DNA from 2 places in the Streptomyces sp. NPDC041191 genome. Region 2 is predicted to be linked to the other one. Evidence: riboswitches for the same ligand, from Rfam matches in the RefSeq annotation. Region 2 holds a riboswitch; the other holds the start of a gene.
The links. Region 2 has a riboswitch for S-adenosylmethionine ahead of thrC (threonine synthase). Riboswitches for the same ligand answer to the same signal wherever they lie in the genome.
Positions count from the first base shown of each region.

Region 1: another riboswitch for S-adenosylmethionine. It lies ahead of ACZ6AQ_RS01530 (aminotransferase class V-fold PLP-dependent enzyme); the one in region 2 lies ahead of thrC (threonine synthase).

Region 1 is NZ_JBVIZC010000001.1:342,103-350,181, forward strand. Features, by position in the region: gene ACZ6AQ_RS01510 (NYN domain-containing protein) at 1-223, opposite strand, end outside; gene ACZ6AQ_RS01515 (hypothetical protein) at 257-499, opposite strand; gene ACZ6AQ_RS01520 (rhomboid family intramembrane serine protease) at 658-1,392, shown strand; gene ACZ6AQ_RS01525 (Lrp/AsnC family transcriptional regulator) at 1,389-1,670, shown strand; gene ACZ6AQ_RS01530 (aminotransferase class V-fold PLP-dependent enzyme) at 1,741-3,165, opposite strand; SAM riboswitch class IV at 3,374-3,490, opposite strand; gene trpD (anthranilate phosphoribosyltransferase) at 3,570-4,634, opposite strand; gene qcrB (cytochrome bc1 complex cytochrome b subunit) at 4,769-6,394, opposite strand; gene qcrA (cytochrome bc1 complex Rieske iron-sulfur subunit) at 6,391-7,443, opposite strand; gene qcrC (cytochrome bc1 complex diheme cytochrome c subunit) at 7,440-8,079, opposite strand, start outside.
Region 2 is NZ_JBVIZC010000002.1:467,396-475,474, reverse strand. Features, by position in the region: gene ACZ6AQ_RS05355 (helix-turn-helix domain-containing protein) at 1-300, shown strand, start outside; gene ACZ6AQ_RS05350 (alpha,alpha-trehalose-phosphate synthase (UDP-forming)) at 328-1,695, opposite strand; gene ACZ6AQ_RS05345 (hypothetical protein) at 1,892-2,254, opposite strand; gene ACZ6AQ_RS05340 (glucosyl-3-phosphoglycerate synthase) at 2,293-3,234, opposite strand; SAM riboswitch class I at 3,384-3,531, shown strand; gene thrC (threonine synthase) at 3,549-4,835, shown strand; gene ACZ6AQ_RS05330 (MoaD/ThiS family protein) at 4,867-5,145, shown strand; gene ACZ6AQ_RS05325 (cold-shock protein) at 5,604-5,807, shown strand; gene groL (chaperonin GroEL) at 6,208-7,836, shown strand.

The DNA.
Region 1 (8,079 bases), on a different contig from region 2:
CCGCCGCCATCGCGTTGCCGGCGAACTTGGCCCGCCGGCTCGCGGTGAACCGGGCGTACTGCCGCAGGGGCGCGGGCAGCTCCGTGACGGTCAGTCCGCCGAAGGCGTCCGCGACCAGCGCGACGACCTTCCGCCGCACGGCCTCCGGCAGTGGGTGGTCGAGCGTCTCGGCAGCGTCACCTGCCGCGCCGGCCGGCTCTCCACCGTGCGCGGGCTGCTCCACGATCCGTCACCCCTATGTCGTCCGCGCCGTCCTTCAGGAAGCGGCGCCCGGCCTGTCCACCAGTTCGATCCGGTCCACCGCGTTGCACCAGCGGCAGCGGACCGACTCGATGGTCTCACTGACCACCTGCCGCTCCTCGACCGTCGGTTCTCCGGCGAGGTCCAGATGGACGTACTCGACCACCTTGGACGAGCGGGTCACGTCGAAGCGGGTGAGGTTGCCGCAGAGCGTGCAGCGCCAGCGGGTCTCGGCGGTCGGCAGGGGAACCGTCGTCATCGTGCCGTCCTTCTTCCTGTTGCGGGATACCAGGTGCGGGAGCCGCGGTGCGCCGTCGAACTGCGGTCGTACTGTCCGCCACACTACGGCCTCGCGGGAAGGCCGGAACACGGCGAGGCACTCTGTCCCCTTCGCCCCCGGTACGCGATGATCTGTCCGTGATCGAATGGCGAAGCGCGGCCCGCGGCGTCCTGCGGGGCGTCCGCGGCGGTCCCGTGGTGACGTACGGGCTGATCGCCGCCTGCTGCCTCCTCTTCGCGATCGGCCCGGTCTCCGGGCTCCACCCGGCGCACGGCACGGGCGACGCCCTCCTCGCCGCCCAGGGCTCCCACTTCCGCCGCTGGGGCGTCGTCCCCGCCGAGCTGGTGAGCGGCGATCCGCGCGCCCTGCTCACCCCGCTCACCGCGCTCTTCGTCCACGGCGGCTGGCTCCACCTCCTGGGGAACATGCTCTTCCTCCACGTCTTCGGCGCGATGGCCGAGGAGCGCATGGGGTCGGTCGAGTACGCCCTCTTCTACCTGGGGACCGGCTGCCTCGCCCTCGTCGGCTACGCGATGGCGCACGCGGACAGCGAGCAGACCCTGGTGGGGGCGTCGGGGGCGATCTCCGGTGTGCTCGGGGCCTTCCTCTTCCTCTTCCCGCGCTCGCGGGTCACCAGCCTCTTCCCCTTCCTCTTCTTCCTGCCGCTGCGCTTCCCCGCGTGGATCGTGCTGGTCTTCTGGTTCGCGCTCCAGTGGCTGGCCGCGCGGACGGCGGGGGCCGGTCCCGGCGTCGCGTACCTGGCCCATGTGGTGGGCTTCTCGCTCGGCTTCCTCTACGCCTGGGTGCGCCACCGGGGTGGGGATAGAGTGAAGGCCACAGCCGCGGCCACCGAGGGAGAAAGCCAGCCGTGATCAGCGCGATCGTGCTCATCAAGACCAGCGTGGACCGCATCCCCGAGATCGCCGAGTCGATCGCGGCGCTCGACAGCGTCAGCGAGGTCTTCTCGGTGACCGGCACGTACGACCTGATCGCCATGGTCCGGGTGCCCCGCCACGACGACCTGGCGGACGTGATCCCCGGCAGCATCAGCAAGATCCCGGGCGTCGAGGCGACGGACACGCACGTCGCGTTCCGCACGTACTCGCAGCACGACCTGGAGGCGGCCTTCGCCATCGGCCTGGAGTCCTGAGGCGCTTCACGGCGGCAGACGGAGGGGGCCTCCCGGGCGGGAGGCCCCCTTCACCCGTACGAGTGAGTACTCAGCCGCGGTCCGGGACGCAACGGCCGTCCTCGGTGCGGTACTTCCACCGGGCGCCGTCCCGGACCAGCTCCTTCACGGCGCCGACGAACCGCTCCACGTGCTCGTCGGGGGTGCCGGCGCCGAAGCTGACCCGTACGGCGTTGAGGGACCTCTCCCCCGGCGCCGCCTCGGGGGCGCCGCACTCGCCCGGGTCCCGCGGGTCGCCGCCGAGCAGGGTGCGGACCAGCGGGTGGGCGCAGAAGAGGCCGTCGCGGACGCCGATGCCGTACTCGGCGGAGAGGGCGGCGGCGAAGTGGGAGCTGTTCCAGCCCTCCACGACGAAGGAGATGACGCCGACGCGCGGGGCGTCGTCGCCGAAGAGCGAGAGGACCCTGACCTCGGGGACCTCCGCCAGGCCCGCGCGGACCCGGGCGACCAGGCGGTTCTCGCGCTCGACGAGGGCGTCGAAGCCGGCCTCGTCGAGCGCCTTGCAGGCGGAGGCGATCGCGAGGACGCCGATGACGTTCGGGGAACCGGCCTCGTGGCGGGCCGCGGTGGTGTGCCACTCCACGTCCACGCCGCCGTCGGCCCGGCGCGTCACCGTGCGGGAGGCGCCGCCGCCCGCGAGGTAGGGCTCGGCGTCCTGGAGCCAGTCGGCGCGGCCGGCGAGGACGCCGGAGCCGAAGGGCGCGTACAGCTTGTGCCCGGAGAAGGCGACCCAGTCCACGTCGAGGTCCGCCACGGAGACCGGGTGGTGGGGCGCGAGCTGGGCGGCGTCGAGCACGATCCGGGCGCCGTGCGCGTGGGCGGCGGCGGCCAGCTCCCGCACCGGCCACAGCTCGCCGGTGACGTTGGAGGCGCCGGTGACGCAGACCAGGGCGGGGCCGTGGGGGTCCCGTTCCGCGAGGGCGCGCTCCAGGGTCCCGACGGCCTGCTCGGGGGTGCGCGGCGCGTCGAGGTACGTCACCCGGGCGTCGCCCCAGGGCAGGAGCGAGGCGTGGTGCTCGGTCTCGAAGACGAAGACCTGGCAGCCGGCGGGGAGGGCGGCGGCGAGCAGGTTGAGCGAGTCGGTGGTGGAGCGGGTGAAGACGACCTGGTCGCCGGGGCGGCAGCCGAGGAACTCCGCCACGGTGGCGCGGCTGTTCTCGAAGAGGTCGGTGGAGAGCTGGGAGAGGTAACCGGCGCCGCGGTGGACGCTGCCGTAGTACGGGGCGTACGCGGCGACGTCGTCCCAGACCCGCTGGAGGGCCGGGGCGCTGGCCGCGTAGTCGAGCGCCGCGTAGGTCACCTCGCCGCCGGTGACGAGCGGGACGGTGACGTCCCGGCCGAGGACGGGCAGCGGGGCGGGGCGGCAGGGACCGGCGGACTCGGTGGCGGCGGGCCCGGTGACGGCGGAATCTGCGGCGGACTCGACGACGGTGGCAGCGTGCGGGCGTGCGGACATGGCGGTATCTCCCGGCGGGCGGTGCGGAACGGCTTCGGTGGATCCCGTACGCGGCCGGACACGGCGGGGCACGGGGGACGCCTCGGAGGACACGGGGGTACGCGGAAGGGACCCTGTTCCGAGGGTGAAGAAGGGGCGGACTCGCCCTATCGCATTCGCTTGCTCACGGAAAAAACTCCTCGGTGACCAGGACCCCTGGTGTTCGAGGGATCCGCGCTTGCCGCAGACCTCGCTGCCTGCGGCCTGGTCATCACCCGGGGCACCCCGCCACGGAAGGAGGGTTGCCGGACAGCGAGCCGGGGCCAAAACGCTGTCACTCGTGACCTGGAGAGCATCCTGCCACATGATCGCCGCGGCGCAAGACCCCGGTCCGCATGGTGGACCGGGGCCGTACGGCGCGGGGGCTACGCGTTGCTGGCGGCGATCCAGCGCTCCAGGGCCCGCCGGGCGGCACCGGAGTCGATCGCCTCGGCGGCCTTCTCCATGCCCGCGCGGATCCGCTCCGCGAGGGTGCCCTCCCCCGGTTCGAGCGCCGTCAGCGCCGCCGCCGAGTTGAGCAGCACCGCGTCCCGCACCGGCCCGGTCTCCCCGGCGAGCAGCCGGCGGGCCACGTCGGCGTTGTAGGAGGCGTCGGCGCCGCGCAGCGCCTCCACCGGCACGAGGTCGATGCCGACGTCACGGGGGTCGAAGGTCTCCTCCCGCACCGCGCCGTCCCGGACCACCCAGACCCGCGAGGTGGCGGTGGTGGTCAGCTCGTCGAGCCCGTCGTCACCGCGGAAGACGAGCGCGGAGGAGCCGCGCCCGGCGAGCACCCCGGCGACGATGGGGGCCATCCGGGGGTCCGCCACCCCGGTCGCCTGGGCCCGCACCCGGGCCGGGTTGGTGAGCGGACCGAGGAAGTTGAAGACGGTGCGGATGCCGAGTTCCCTGCGGGCCGTCGCGACGTGGCGCAGCGCCGGATGGAACCTCACGGCGAAGCAGAAGGTGACGCCGGCCTCCTCGGCGACCTCGGCGACCCGCTTCGGGGCCAGGTCCAGGTTGACGCCGAGCTTCTCCAGGACGTCGGAGGCCCCGGAGGCGGAGGAGGCCGCGCGGTTGCCGTGCTTGACGACCTTGGCCCCCGTTCCGGCGACCACGATCGCGGACATGGTGGAGATGTTGACGGTCTTGGCGCCGTCGCCGCCGGTGCCCACGATGTCGACGGTGGCGCCGGGCACCTCGATGGTGTGGGCGTGCTCGTACATCGTCCGGACGAGGCCGGTGATCTCCTCGACGGTCTCGCCCTTGGCGCGCAGGGCCACGACGAACCCGGCGATCTGCGCGTCGGTGGCCTCGCCGCGCAGGATCCGGTCCATGGCCCAGGCGGTGTCCTCGGCGCTCTGGTCGCGGCCGCTCAGCAGGCCGTCCAGGACGACGGGCCAGGAGCGGCCCGCCGTGGTGGGTCCTCCAGCGGGGGTCACAGCGCCCATGGCAGCTCCCGGTCATCATCGCGTGACGGATACGGGCCCACCCTATCGACCCCCGGGGACGGCGAAGAGCCCCGTCCGGCGTGTGGACGGGGCTCTTGCCGTGGCGACTTCAGGGCGTCGGGAGCGTCAGGTGATCAGTGGTGGCCGTGGCCGCTCTGGATCTCCTTGTACTCCTCGACGGTGGGCTTGGGGATCTGGCTGTCCCCGCCGTAGTAGCCCCTGTTGAGCTTGATCCGCAGCTTCTCCATGCGGCCGATCTTCCGCTCCACGCCGTTCTCGTCCACGGCCGGCGGCAGTGCCGCGGGCTCGTACTGCTCGTGCGCCGTGAGGCGGTGCAGCTCGCCCTGGCTGAGCGGCTCGTGGATCTCGACGAACTCACCGTGCGGCAGGCGCTTGATGATGCCCGACTCGCGGCCGTGCAGCACCTTGTCCCGGTCCCGGCGCTGGAGGCCGAGGCAGATCCGCTTGGTGACGATGAACGCGATGACCGGGCCGACGAAGAAGAAGATCCGCACGAACCAGGTGATCGAGTTGATCGACAGGTGGAAGTGGGTCGCCCAGAGGTCGTTTCCACCGCCCACGAGCATGATCATGTACGCGGTGATCCAGGCGACGCCGAAACCGGTGCGCGTCGGAGCGTTGCGCGGGCGCTGCGCGATGTGGTGCTCGCGCTTGTCGCCCGTGATCCAGGACTCGATGAACGGGTAGACCGCGATCGCGCCGAGCACCGCCGGGAAGATCGCCAGCGGGATCATCACGCCCAGGACGAGCGTGTGGCCCCAGAGGTTGATCTCCCAGCCCGGCATGACGCGGATCAGGCCCTCGGCGAAGCCCATGTACCAGTCGGGCTGGGCGCCGGTGGACACCTGGTCCGGACGGTACGGGCCGAGCGCCCAGATCGGGTTGATCGAGGCGATCGCCGCGATGACCGCGATGACGCCGAAGACCAGGAAGAAGAAGCCTCCGGCCTTCGCCATGTACACGGGCAGCAGCGGCATGCCGACGACGTTCTTGTTCGTGCGGCCGGGACCCTCGAACTGCGTGTGCTTGTGGACGAACACCAGGATGAGGTGGGCGACCACGAGGCCCAGCATGATGCCGGGCAGCAGCAGGATGTGCGCCGAGTAGAACCGGGCGACGAAGTCGCCGCCGGGGAACTCCCCGCCGAACAGGAACATCGAGAGGTACGTGCCGACGACCGGCACGGACAGGATCGCGCCCTGCATGAAGCGGACACCGGTGCCGGAGAGCAGGTCGTCCGGGAGCGAGTAGCCGGTGAAGCCGGTGAACATGCCCAGGAAGAACAGCAGGAAGCCGAACAGCCAGTTGATCTCGCGCGGCTTGCGGAACGCGCCGGTGAAGAACACGCGCATCATGTGCACGAACATGCCGGCGAGGAAGATCAGCGCCGCCCAGTGGTGGATCTGCCGGATCAGCAGGCCACCGCGCACCTCGAACGAGATGTGCATGGTCGAGTTGAACGCCTCGGACATCAGCTGTCCCTGGAGCGGGACGTACGGTCCGGCGTACTCCACCTCGTTCATCGACGGGTGGAAGAACATCGTCAGGTAGACGCCCGTCAGGATGATGATGAGGAAGCTGTAGAGGCAGATCTCGCCCAGCATGAAGGACCAGTGGTCCGGGAAGATCTTCCGCATGTTGGCCTTGGCCAGCGTGTAGATCCCCAGGCGTCCGTCGGCCCAGTCGGCGACCCGCTCACCCGCGGGCGCCTTCTTTTCGGTATCGGTCACGGTGCTCATCCGCGCTCCCAGAAGGCAGGGCCGACGGGCTCGTCGAAGTCGCCGAGCGCCTCCAGGAAGCCCTTGTCGTTCACGCCGATCCGCAGCTGCGGAAGGGCGTGACCGGCCGGGCCGAAGATGACGCGGGCGCCGTCGGAGAGGTCGAAGGTGGACTGGTGGCACGGGCAGAGGACGTGGTGCGTCTGCTGCTCGTACAGGGAGATCGGGCAGCCCACGTGGGTGCAGATCTTCGAGAAGGCGACGATGCCCTCGTGCGACCACTCGAGCTCGCGCTTGTCCTTGATGTCGTCCGGCTGGATCCGGACGATCATCAGGGCGGCCTTGGCGATCTCGGTCTGGAAGTGGTGGTCGTGCTCCGAGAGGCCCTCCGGCATCGCGAAGGTCAGCGAACCGACCGCGACGTCCTCGGGACGCAGCGGCTCGTGCGTGTTCATGTTGATGAGCTGCTTGCCCTTGGCCCACAGGGTGGTCCGGAGCTTCTTCTCGGGCAGCGGGCCCATGTCGCGCAGCAGCACGATGCTGGAGAGCGGCATGAGCGCCAGCGCGCCGAACATCGTGTTGCGGATGAGCTTGCGGCGGCCCATGCCGGACTCGGCGGCACCGGCCGCGAAGTCCGCCATGACCTTCGCCTTGACCTCGGGCGACGCCTCGATCGGGTGCCGCTCGTCCGCCACCTCGACGTCGGACATCAGGGTGCGGGCCCAGTGGACCGCGCCCGCGCCGATGAAGAAGAGGGAGGCGCCGAGGGTCAGGCCCAGGGAAAAGTTGAGCGCGGACACCCGGCCGAAGGGCCAGATGTACACGATCTTGTCGACCGGGAAGATCACGTACGAGGCGATGAAGCCGATCGTGGCCAGCATCGACAGCGTGAACATGAAGGCGACCGCGCGCTCGGACCGGCGGGCGGCCCGCTCGTCGATGTCCTGGATGCGGGGCTTGTGGGGCGGGAGGCCCGGGTCGGCGAACGGGTCGTCGGCGACCTTCACCGCGCCGTGCGCGGTGTCCTGCACTGCCGGCAGGTTCTCTTCTGGAATCTCTTGGCTACTCATGACTTCTTGGCCTTAGCGGTGTGGGCCGCGACCCAGATGGCAACTGCGATGAGCGCACCCAGACCGAAGATCCAGGCGAACAGGCCCTCGCTGACGGGACCGAGTCCACCGAGGGAGAGACCGCCCGGGTTGTCGGCCTCGTCGCTGTTGACGGCCTGGACGTACGCGATGATGTCCTTCTTCTCCTTCTCCGGCATGGTCGTGTCGGGGAAGGAGGGCATGTTCTGCGGGCCGGTCTGCATGGCCTCGTAGAGGTGCTTCGGGCTCACGCCTTCGAGGCTCGGGGCGTACTTGCCGTGGGTCAGCGCGCCGCCCTCCCCGGTGAAGTTGTGGCACTGGGCACAGTTGGTGCGGAACAGTTCGCCGCCCCGGCCCTTGTCGGCGCCCGCGGGGTTGTACTGCTGCTCGGTCGGCGTGATCGGGCCGGCTCCGAGGGAGGCCACGTACGCCGCGAGCCGGTCGATCTCGGCCTGCGTGTAGATGACCTTCTTCTTCGGGACCTGGGCGCCCGGCTGCTGGGCCGGCATGCGGCCCGTGCCGACCTGGAAGTCCACGGAGGCCGAGCCCACGCCGACGAGGGAGGGGCCGTCAGTGGTGCCCTGACCGCCGGTTCCGTGGCAGCTGGCGCAGCCGACG
Region 2 (8,079 bases):
TGCGCCCTGCAGAACCGCAAGGACCACGGGCTCGTGCGGGTGGACACCCAGGCCAAGTTCGCCGAGCAGGTGGGCATGTCGCAGCCGACGGTGTCGAGAGCCCTCAAGCAGCTCGCGGAAGCGGGGTTCATCTACCCCGACGGCCGGGACTGGCGCCTCCGCCCCGACTTCGTCTTCAACGGCAACGGGGCCGCCCAGGGCCGGGCGATCCAGGGCATCCCCGAGGACGCCCCCGACCCGTACCGGCAGAAGGGCCCCGGGCTGACCGTCATCGACGGCGGCGACGACAGCGACGCGTGAGCGGCGCGGGCCGCGCCGCCGTACCCGTCAGGGCTGCCCCGGATTCCTGAGCGCCTCCAACTGGTCCAGGAACCAGCGCTGCGGCGGCAGGGCCGTGGCCGCCGCCGCCAGGCGCTTGGTGCGGTCGGCGCGTTCGGGCGCGGGCATCGAGAGGGCGGTGTGGAGGGCCTCCGCCGTCTCCGACACGTCGAAGGGGTTCACCGTCAGGGCGTCCTCGCGCAGTTCCTCGTACGCACCCGCCCCCCGGGACAGGACCAGGGCGCAGCCCGCCTCCGAGACCACCGGTATCTCCTTGGCCACCAGGTTCATGCCGTCGCGGACCGGGTTCACCAGGGCCACGTCCGCGAGGCGGTAGGCCGCGAGCGAGCGGACGAAGTCGTCCTTCACCGAGACGAGGACCGGGGTCCAGTCCTCCGTGCCGAACTCGGCGTTGATCTCCTCCGCGAGCGCCGCCACCGAGGCCGTGTACGAGCGGTACACCTCCAGGTCCTGGCGCGAGGGGTACGCCGACGCCAGGTGGACCACCCGGCCGCGCCACTCGGGGTGCGCGTTCAGGAGTTCCCGGTAGGCGAGCAGGCCGCGCAGGATGTTCTTCGACAGCTCGGTGCGGTCGACGCGGACGATGGTCTTCCGGTCGCCGACCTCGGCCCGCAGCTCCGCCAGCCGCTCGTCCACGGCCGGCCGGTACGCAAGCGCCCGCAGCTCCTCGGCGTCGACGCCGAGCGGATGCACCGCGACGCGCGTCCCGGTGCCCTCGACGGGCGCGCCGCTCGTGAAGCAGTCGGCCCAGGCCCGAGTGTGGAACCCCACCTCGTCCGCGCCGAGCATGCCCCACAGCAGCTCCTCGCGGATGTCGTCCGGCAGCATCCCCAGGTACGCGGGGGAGGCCCACGGGGTGTGGGTGAAGTGCGAGATCCGCAGGTCCGGGCGCAGCTCGCGGAGCTGCCCGGGGACCAGCGCCAGGTGGTAGTCCTGCACCAGGACCGCCGCGCCCTCGTCCGCCTCGGCCGCCAGCGCCTCCGCGAAGGCGCGGTTGTAGGCGCGGTACGCCTCCCAGCGGCGCCGGAACCCCGCGTCGAAGGCGGGCTCGCGCGGGATGTCGTACAGGTGGTGGTGGAGGAACCACAGCACCGAGTTCGCGATGCCGTTGTACGCGCCGTCGTACACGGCCGGGTCGATGTCCAGCATCCGCACGCCGGGCTCGCCGACGCCGCGCCGGACCGCCTCCCGGTCGCCCTCGCCGAGGGCCGCGCACACCCACAGGCTGTCCTGCGAGGAGACGGCGCTCAGCCCGGAGACCAGGCCGCCGCCACCCCTCCGGGTGTCGAGCGAACCGTCCTCGCCGAGCGTGTACGAGACCGGACCCCGGTTGGATGCCACGAGCACAGTAGCCATGTGGCGAACCTAGCCCGTCCCGTAAACGCTCAAACGTACGGATACGAGACGGGGGAGTTCCGGCCACGGAGGGTCACGGAGGCGATCGGGCCGGGAGGGGGCGGCTCCGGGCCGGGCGGAGGGCGGTCCCGGGCCCGACGGGGGAGGGCCCCGGGCCGGGAGCGGGGCCGGTCCGCCGGGGAGCGGCCCCGGCCGGTCAAGGGGCGGTTCTGCTCCGCAGCGCCGCCCTCGCCACCCACCCCGTTCCCGCCAGCGCCGCCACGAGCCCGCCGAGCAGCCACAGCCGCTCGGCGCTCCCCCGGGGCCGGGGCCGGGCTCCGGGCGGGGCGGGCGCCGGTGCCGGGGCGGTGGCCGGGAGGACGGCGCGGTTCCCGGGGCCTCGTGCCGCCGACGCGGGGCCCGACGCCGCCGACGCGGGCGCGGGGCCCGGCGGCGCCGCGGCGGGCGCGGGGCCCGGCGGCGCCGAGGCGGGCGCGGGGCCCGCCGCGACCGGTACCAGCGCGACCGCCGCCAGGGCCGTCGCCGTCAGCGCCCTGCCCATACGTTGTCCGAAGCCCATGGGGAAGAAATGTAGGCAAAGCGAATCATCGGACGGCGTTACGCCACGCGGCGCCGCGCGTACTCCGCGATCCCTGCCATCGGCGGCCGCTCCTCCGTGTCCACCGCGTACGTGCGCGGCTCGAAACCCCGCTCGCCGCGCTCGAACTGGGTCAGCCACGGCCGCACCAGGTGCCCCCGCGAGAGCCGCAGCTGCGCCGTCCGGTAGATGGTCGCCGCCATCCGGCCCAGCGCGTGCCCGTCCTGGTTCCGGTGCTTGCGCACCCCCACGTCCACCTGTGCGAGCGCGTCCAGGCCCACCGTGTGGAGCGCGTCCACGAGGAGGCCCAGCTCCACCCCGTAGCCGACCGGGAAGGGCAGCCGCTCCAGGAGCGAGCGGCGGGCCGCGTACTCGCCGCCGAGCGGCTGGACGAAGCCGGCCAGCTGCGGCCAGTGCAGGTTGAGCAGCGGGCGCGCCATCAGCTCCGTCACCCGGCCGCCCTGGCCGGGGACGCCGTCCAGCGGACGGTCGTACATCGCCTTGACGAGGTGGACCTCCGGGTCGGTCAGGAGCGGGCCGACGATCCCCGTGACGAAGTCGGCGGAGAAGTCCCGCAGGTCCGCGTCCACGAAGCACACCACGTCCCCGTCGGTCGCCATCAGCGACCGCCACAGGACCTCGCCCTTGCCGGGCACGGCCGGTATCCGGGGGAGGACCGCGTCCCGCGCGACCACCCGGGCGCCGGCCGCCGCCGCGACCTCCGCCGTGCGGTCGGTGGAGCCCGAGTCGACCACCACCAGTTCGTCGACGAGCGGCACCGACTCCGACATCAGCTCGCGCCGGATCACGGTGACGATGTCCCCGACCGTCGCCTCCTCGTTCAGCGCCGGCAGCACCACGCTGACCGTCGTCGCACGCTTGGCGGCGAGGATCCGCTCCATCGGCCGGTCCGCCACGGACCAGGACCGCCGGGCCAGCCAGCGCTCCACCTCTTCCAGCACGTGATCTCCATCTCGCGGTTCGGACGGGCCGTCCAAGCGCCCGGGCCTTCGGTTACAGTCTTGAACAACGCGACCGCCCTCCGCACTTCGGGGTGGCATCCGCGCCGGAGCGCAGGAACGAAAGTCCACCGCGCTTCACAACCGAATACCGCTCATCCAGAGGGGCAGAGGGAAACGGCCCGTTGAAGCCCCGGCAACCCTCCAGTCGGTCAGTCTCGTACTCCATCGGGGTCCACCGGCTAGGGAAGGTGCCAAATCCGTCTCATGGCGAAAAATTCGTCATGGGAAAGATGAGGAGAAAGGGCCTCGCCTCCATGGCTGTACAGACCGTCGCACCCTCCACCGCCGTCGACCTCGGTCCCGCGACCGGACTCTCCTGTCGCGAATGCGGTGAAGTCTTCGCCCTCGGCCCGATCTTCGCCTGCGCCCTCTGTTTCGGGCCGCTCGAAGTGGCCTACGACCTGCCGACCGGCGACCCCGAGGCACTGCGGAAGCGGATCGAGGCCGGCCCCGCCAGCATCTGGCGCTACGCCCCCCTCCTGCCCGTCCCCGCCGACGTGGCCGAGAAGCCGAACCTGAACCCCGGCTGGACCCCGCTCGTCAAGGCCGACAACCTCGCCCGCGAGATCGGCGTCGCCCCCGGGAAGCTCTTCGTCAAGGACGACTCGGGCAACCCGACCCACTCCTTCAAGGACCGGGTCGTCGCCCAGGCCATCGAGGCCGCCCGCGCCTTCGGCTTCACCACCCTCTCCTGCTCCTCCACCGGCAACCTGGCCGGCGCCGTCGGCGCCGCCGCCGCCCGCGCCGGCTTCCGCTCCTGCGTGTTCATCCCGCACGACCTGGAGCAGGGCAAGGTCGTCATGGCCGGCGTCTACGGCGGGGACCTCGTCGCCATCGAGGGCAACTACGACGACGTGAACCGCTTCTGCTCGGAGCTGATCGGCGACCCGCTCGGCGAGGGCTGGGGCTTCGTGAACGTCAACCTGCGCCCGTACTACGGCGAGGGCTCCAAGACGCTCGCGTACGAGATCTGCGAGCAGCTCGGCTGGGTGATCCCGGACCAGCTCGTCATCCCGATCGCGTCCGGCTCCCAGCTCACCAAGATCGACAAGGGGCTCCAGGAGCTCGTCAAGCTGGGCCTGGTCGAGGACAAGCCGTACAGGATCTTCGGCGCCCAGGCCGAGGGCTGCTCCCCGGTCTCCGCCGCCTACAAGGCCGGCCACGACGTGGTCCGCCCGCAGAAGCCGAACACGATCGCCAAGTCGCTCGCGATCGGCAACCCGGCCGACGGCCCGTACGTCCTCGACATCGCCCGCCGCACCGGCGGCGCCGTGGAGGACGTGAACGACGAGCAGGTCGTGGACGCGATCAAGCTGCTCGCGCGGACCGAGGGCATCTTCGCGGAGACGGCGGGCGGCGTGACCGTCGGCGTCACCCGCAAGCTCGTGGAGAACGGCCTCCTCGACCCGGAGCTGACCACCGTCGTCCTCAACACCGGCGACGGCCTCAAGACCCTGGACGCGGTGGCCGACACCTCGCAGGCGACCGCCACCATCCGCCCGAGCCTGGACGCGTTCCGCGACGCCGGCCTGGCGCACTGAAGCCCCCCAGCCCCCGAAAGGTGACGAAGTCATGGCCGTGAACGTCCGCATCCCCACCATCCTCCGCACCTACACCGGCGGACGGTCCGAGGTCCCGGCCGAGGGCGCGACCCTCGCCGAGGTCATCGCTGACCTGGAGAAGAACCACACGGGCATCGCCGCCCGCGTCCTGGACGACCAGGGCAGGCTGCGCCGCTTCGTCAACGTCTACGTGAACGACGACGACGTGCGCTTCGAGCAGGGCCTGGAGACGGCCACCCCGGACGGCGCGGGCGTCTCGATCATCCCGGCGGTCGCCGGAGGCTGCTGAACGGCGGGCCGGGCGTCCCCGCCGGCCCGCCCCTTCCGCTCCGTTCTTCCGGGTCCGTCCTTTTCGGATCGCCCGTGAACCATCCTCGAATTGCCCCTTCCGCATCCATAAGCGGAAGGGGCAATTCTGTATGGTTGAGCGCGGTAGAGTTGGGGAAGCCCCCTCCGTCGCTCATGCCGGGCGCATATGAGAACGCCCCCCGACATGACAAGAAGTGGCCAAACCGTGCGCGCGTTGTGCACCTTCTGCGCGCTTTGCCGGGCCCGACTTGCCCGGACATTCAAGGGATTCTCCCTTTCCTCCTTTCTGGCGTGCCCAGAATTCTCGCTCGAACGGCCTGTTGCAGAGGGCAGTTGGGCAGATACATTCAGCCGCGGTCGACGCGTTCCGGCGCAGGGTCTGACCCGGGGTTCGTGAAGTGCGGCCCCGCGCAAGGGCCAGTAACAGGGGAGTTAGGCATGGCTCAGGGCACCGTCAAGTGGTTCAACGCGGAGAAGGGCTACGGCTTCATCGCGGTCGACGGTGGTGCGGATGTTTTCGTCCACTACAGCGCGATCCAGATGGATGGCTACCGCAGCCTCGAAGAAGGACAGCGAGTCGAGTTCGAGATCTCGCAGGGCCAGAAGGGTCCGCAGGCGGACATGGTCAAGCTCGCCGTCTGAGCGCGGCGCGATCGGCCACCGACGCAACGCCGTCGAGGGGCCCGCATCCCCAAGGGGACGCGGGCCCCTCTCGCGTGTGCGGGGCGGGGCGGCTTCCGGGCCGGGCGCCCGCTCCTTCGGGGCTCCGTACGCCCGGGCCCCCGTCCGCCGGGTCCTCCGCGCCGCCTTCCGGAACCCCCGGCTCCCCGCCCGAAACCCGAGAGTCGCTTGCACTCTCATAGGGCGAGTGCTAATCATTGGCGTTAGCACTCGGAAGGTGAGAGTGCTACGAGGATCGGGCAGGCGAGGCCGTCGGCCGCGTGGGGCAAGGAACCGCGCGGAGCAACCGGAGGCCGTCCGTCGCGGGCGTCGGCGCGGTCCTGGAGCGTTATCCACCCCATGTCCGGGAGGACCACTTCACATGGCCAAGATCATCGCGTTCGACGAGGAGGCCCGGCGCGGTCTCGAGCGCGGCATGAACCAGCTCGCTGACGCCGTCAAGGTCACCCTCGGCCCCAAGGGCCGCAACGTCGTCCTCGAGAAGAAGTGGGGTGCCCCCACGATCACCAACGACGGTGTTTCCATCGCCAAGGAGATCGAGCTCGAGGACCCGTACGAGAAGATCGGCGCCGAGCTGGTCAAGGAAGTCGCCAAGAAGACGGACGACGTCGCCGGCGACGGTACGACCACCGCCACCGTCCTCGCCCAGGCGCTCGTCCGCGAGGGCCTCCGCAACGTCGCCGCCGGTGCCAACCCGATGGCCCTCAAGCGCGGCATCGAGAAGGCCGTCGAGGCCGTCTCCGGCGCCCTGCTCGAGCAGGCGAAGGATGTCGAGACCAAGGAGCAGATCGCCTCCACGGCCTCCATCTCCGCCGCCGACACCCAGATCGGCGAGCTCATCGCCGAGGCGATGGACAAGGTCGGCAAGGAAGGCGTCATCACCGTCGAGGAGTCCCAGACCTTCGGTCTGGAGCTGGAACTCACCGAGGGCATGCGCTTCGACAAGGGCTACATCTCGGCGTACTTCGCCACCGACATGGAGCGCATGGAGGCGTCGCTCGACGACCCCTACCTCCTGATCGTCAACTCCAAGATCTCCTCCGTGAAGGACCTGCTCCCGCTCCTGGAGAAGGTCATGCAGTCGGGCAAGCCGCTGCTGATCATCGCCGAGGACGTCGAGGGCGAGGCCCTGTCGACCCTGGTGGTCAACAAGATCCGCGGCACCTTCAAGTCCGTCGCGGTCAAGGCCCCGGGCTTCGGCGACCGCCGCAAGGCCATGCTGAACGACATCGCCATCCTCACCGGCGGCACGGTCATCTCCGAGGAGGTCGGCCTCAAGCTGGAGAACGCGGGCCTCGACCTGCTGGGCCGCGCCCGCAAGGTCGTCATCACCAAGGACGAGACCACCATCGTCGACGGTGCCGGTGACAGCGAGCAGGTCGCCGGTCGCGTGAACCAGATCCGCGCCGAGATCGAGAACAGCGACTCGGACTACGACCGCGAGAAGCTCCAGGAGCGCCTGGCGAAGCTCGCCGGTGGCGTCGCCGTCATCAAGGCCGGTGCCGCGACCGAGGTCGAGCTCAAGGAGCGCAAGCACCGCATCGAGGACGCCGTCCGCAACGCGAAGGCGGCCGTCGAGGAGGGCATCGTCGCCGGCGGTGGCGTGGCCCTGCTCCAGGCGTCGACCGTCTTCGAGAAGCTGGAGGCCGACCTCTCCGGTGACGAGGCCACCGGTGCCGCGATCGTGAAGCTGGCCCTGGAGGCCCCGCTGAAGCAGATCGCCGTCAACGCCGGCCTCGAGGGCGGCGTCGTGGCGGAGAAGGTCCGCAACCTGCCCGTCGGCCACGGCCTGAACGCCGCGACCAACGAGTACGTCGACCTCATCGCCGAGGGCATCATCGACCCGGCGAAGGTCACGCGCTCCGCGCTGCAGAACGCCGCGTCGATCGCCGCGCTGTTCCTCACCACCGAGGCCGTCATCGCCGACAAGCCGGAGAAGGCCGCCGCGCCGGCCGGCGGCGGCATGCCGGGCGGTGACATGGACTTCTGATCCCGAGGGATCGGCGGTTCGTCGCTGGACGCGACAGCCGAGGGCGGCACTCCCCGAGAGGGGGGTGCCGCCCTCGGCGCGTTTCCCGGAGGTCCCTTCCCGGATCGCGGAGCTGTTCCCGGGCCGGGGCCGTTTCCGGGCCGGGGAGCCGTTCCCGGGCCGGGGTCCGGGCCGGAGGAGCGCGTCGGCGAGCGGTTCCCCGGGCCCCGTACCGGCTGCCCTTCCGGTCCCGCCCACCGGCCT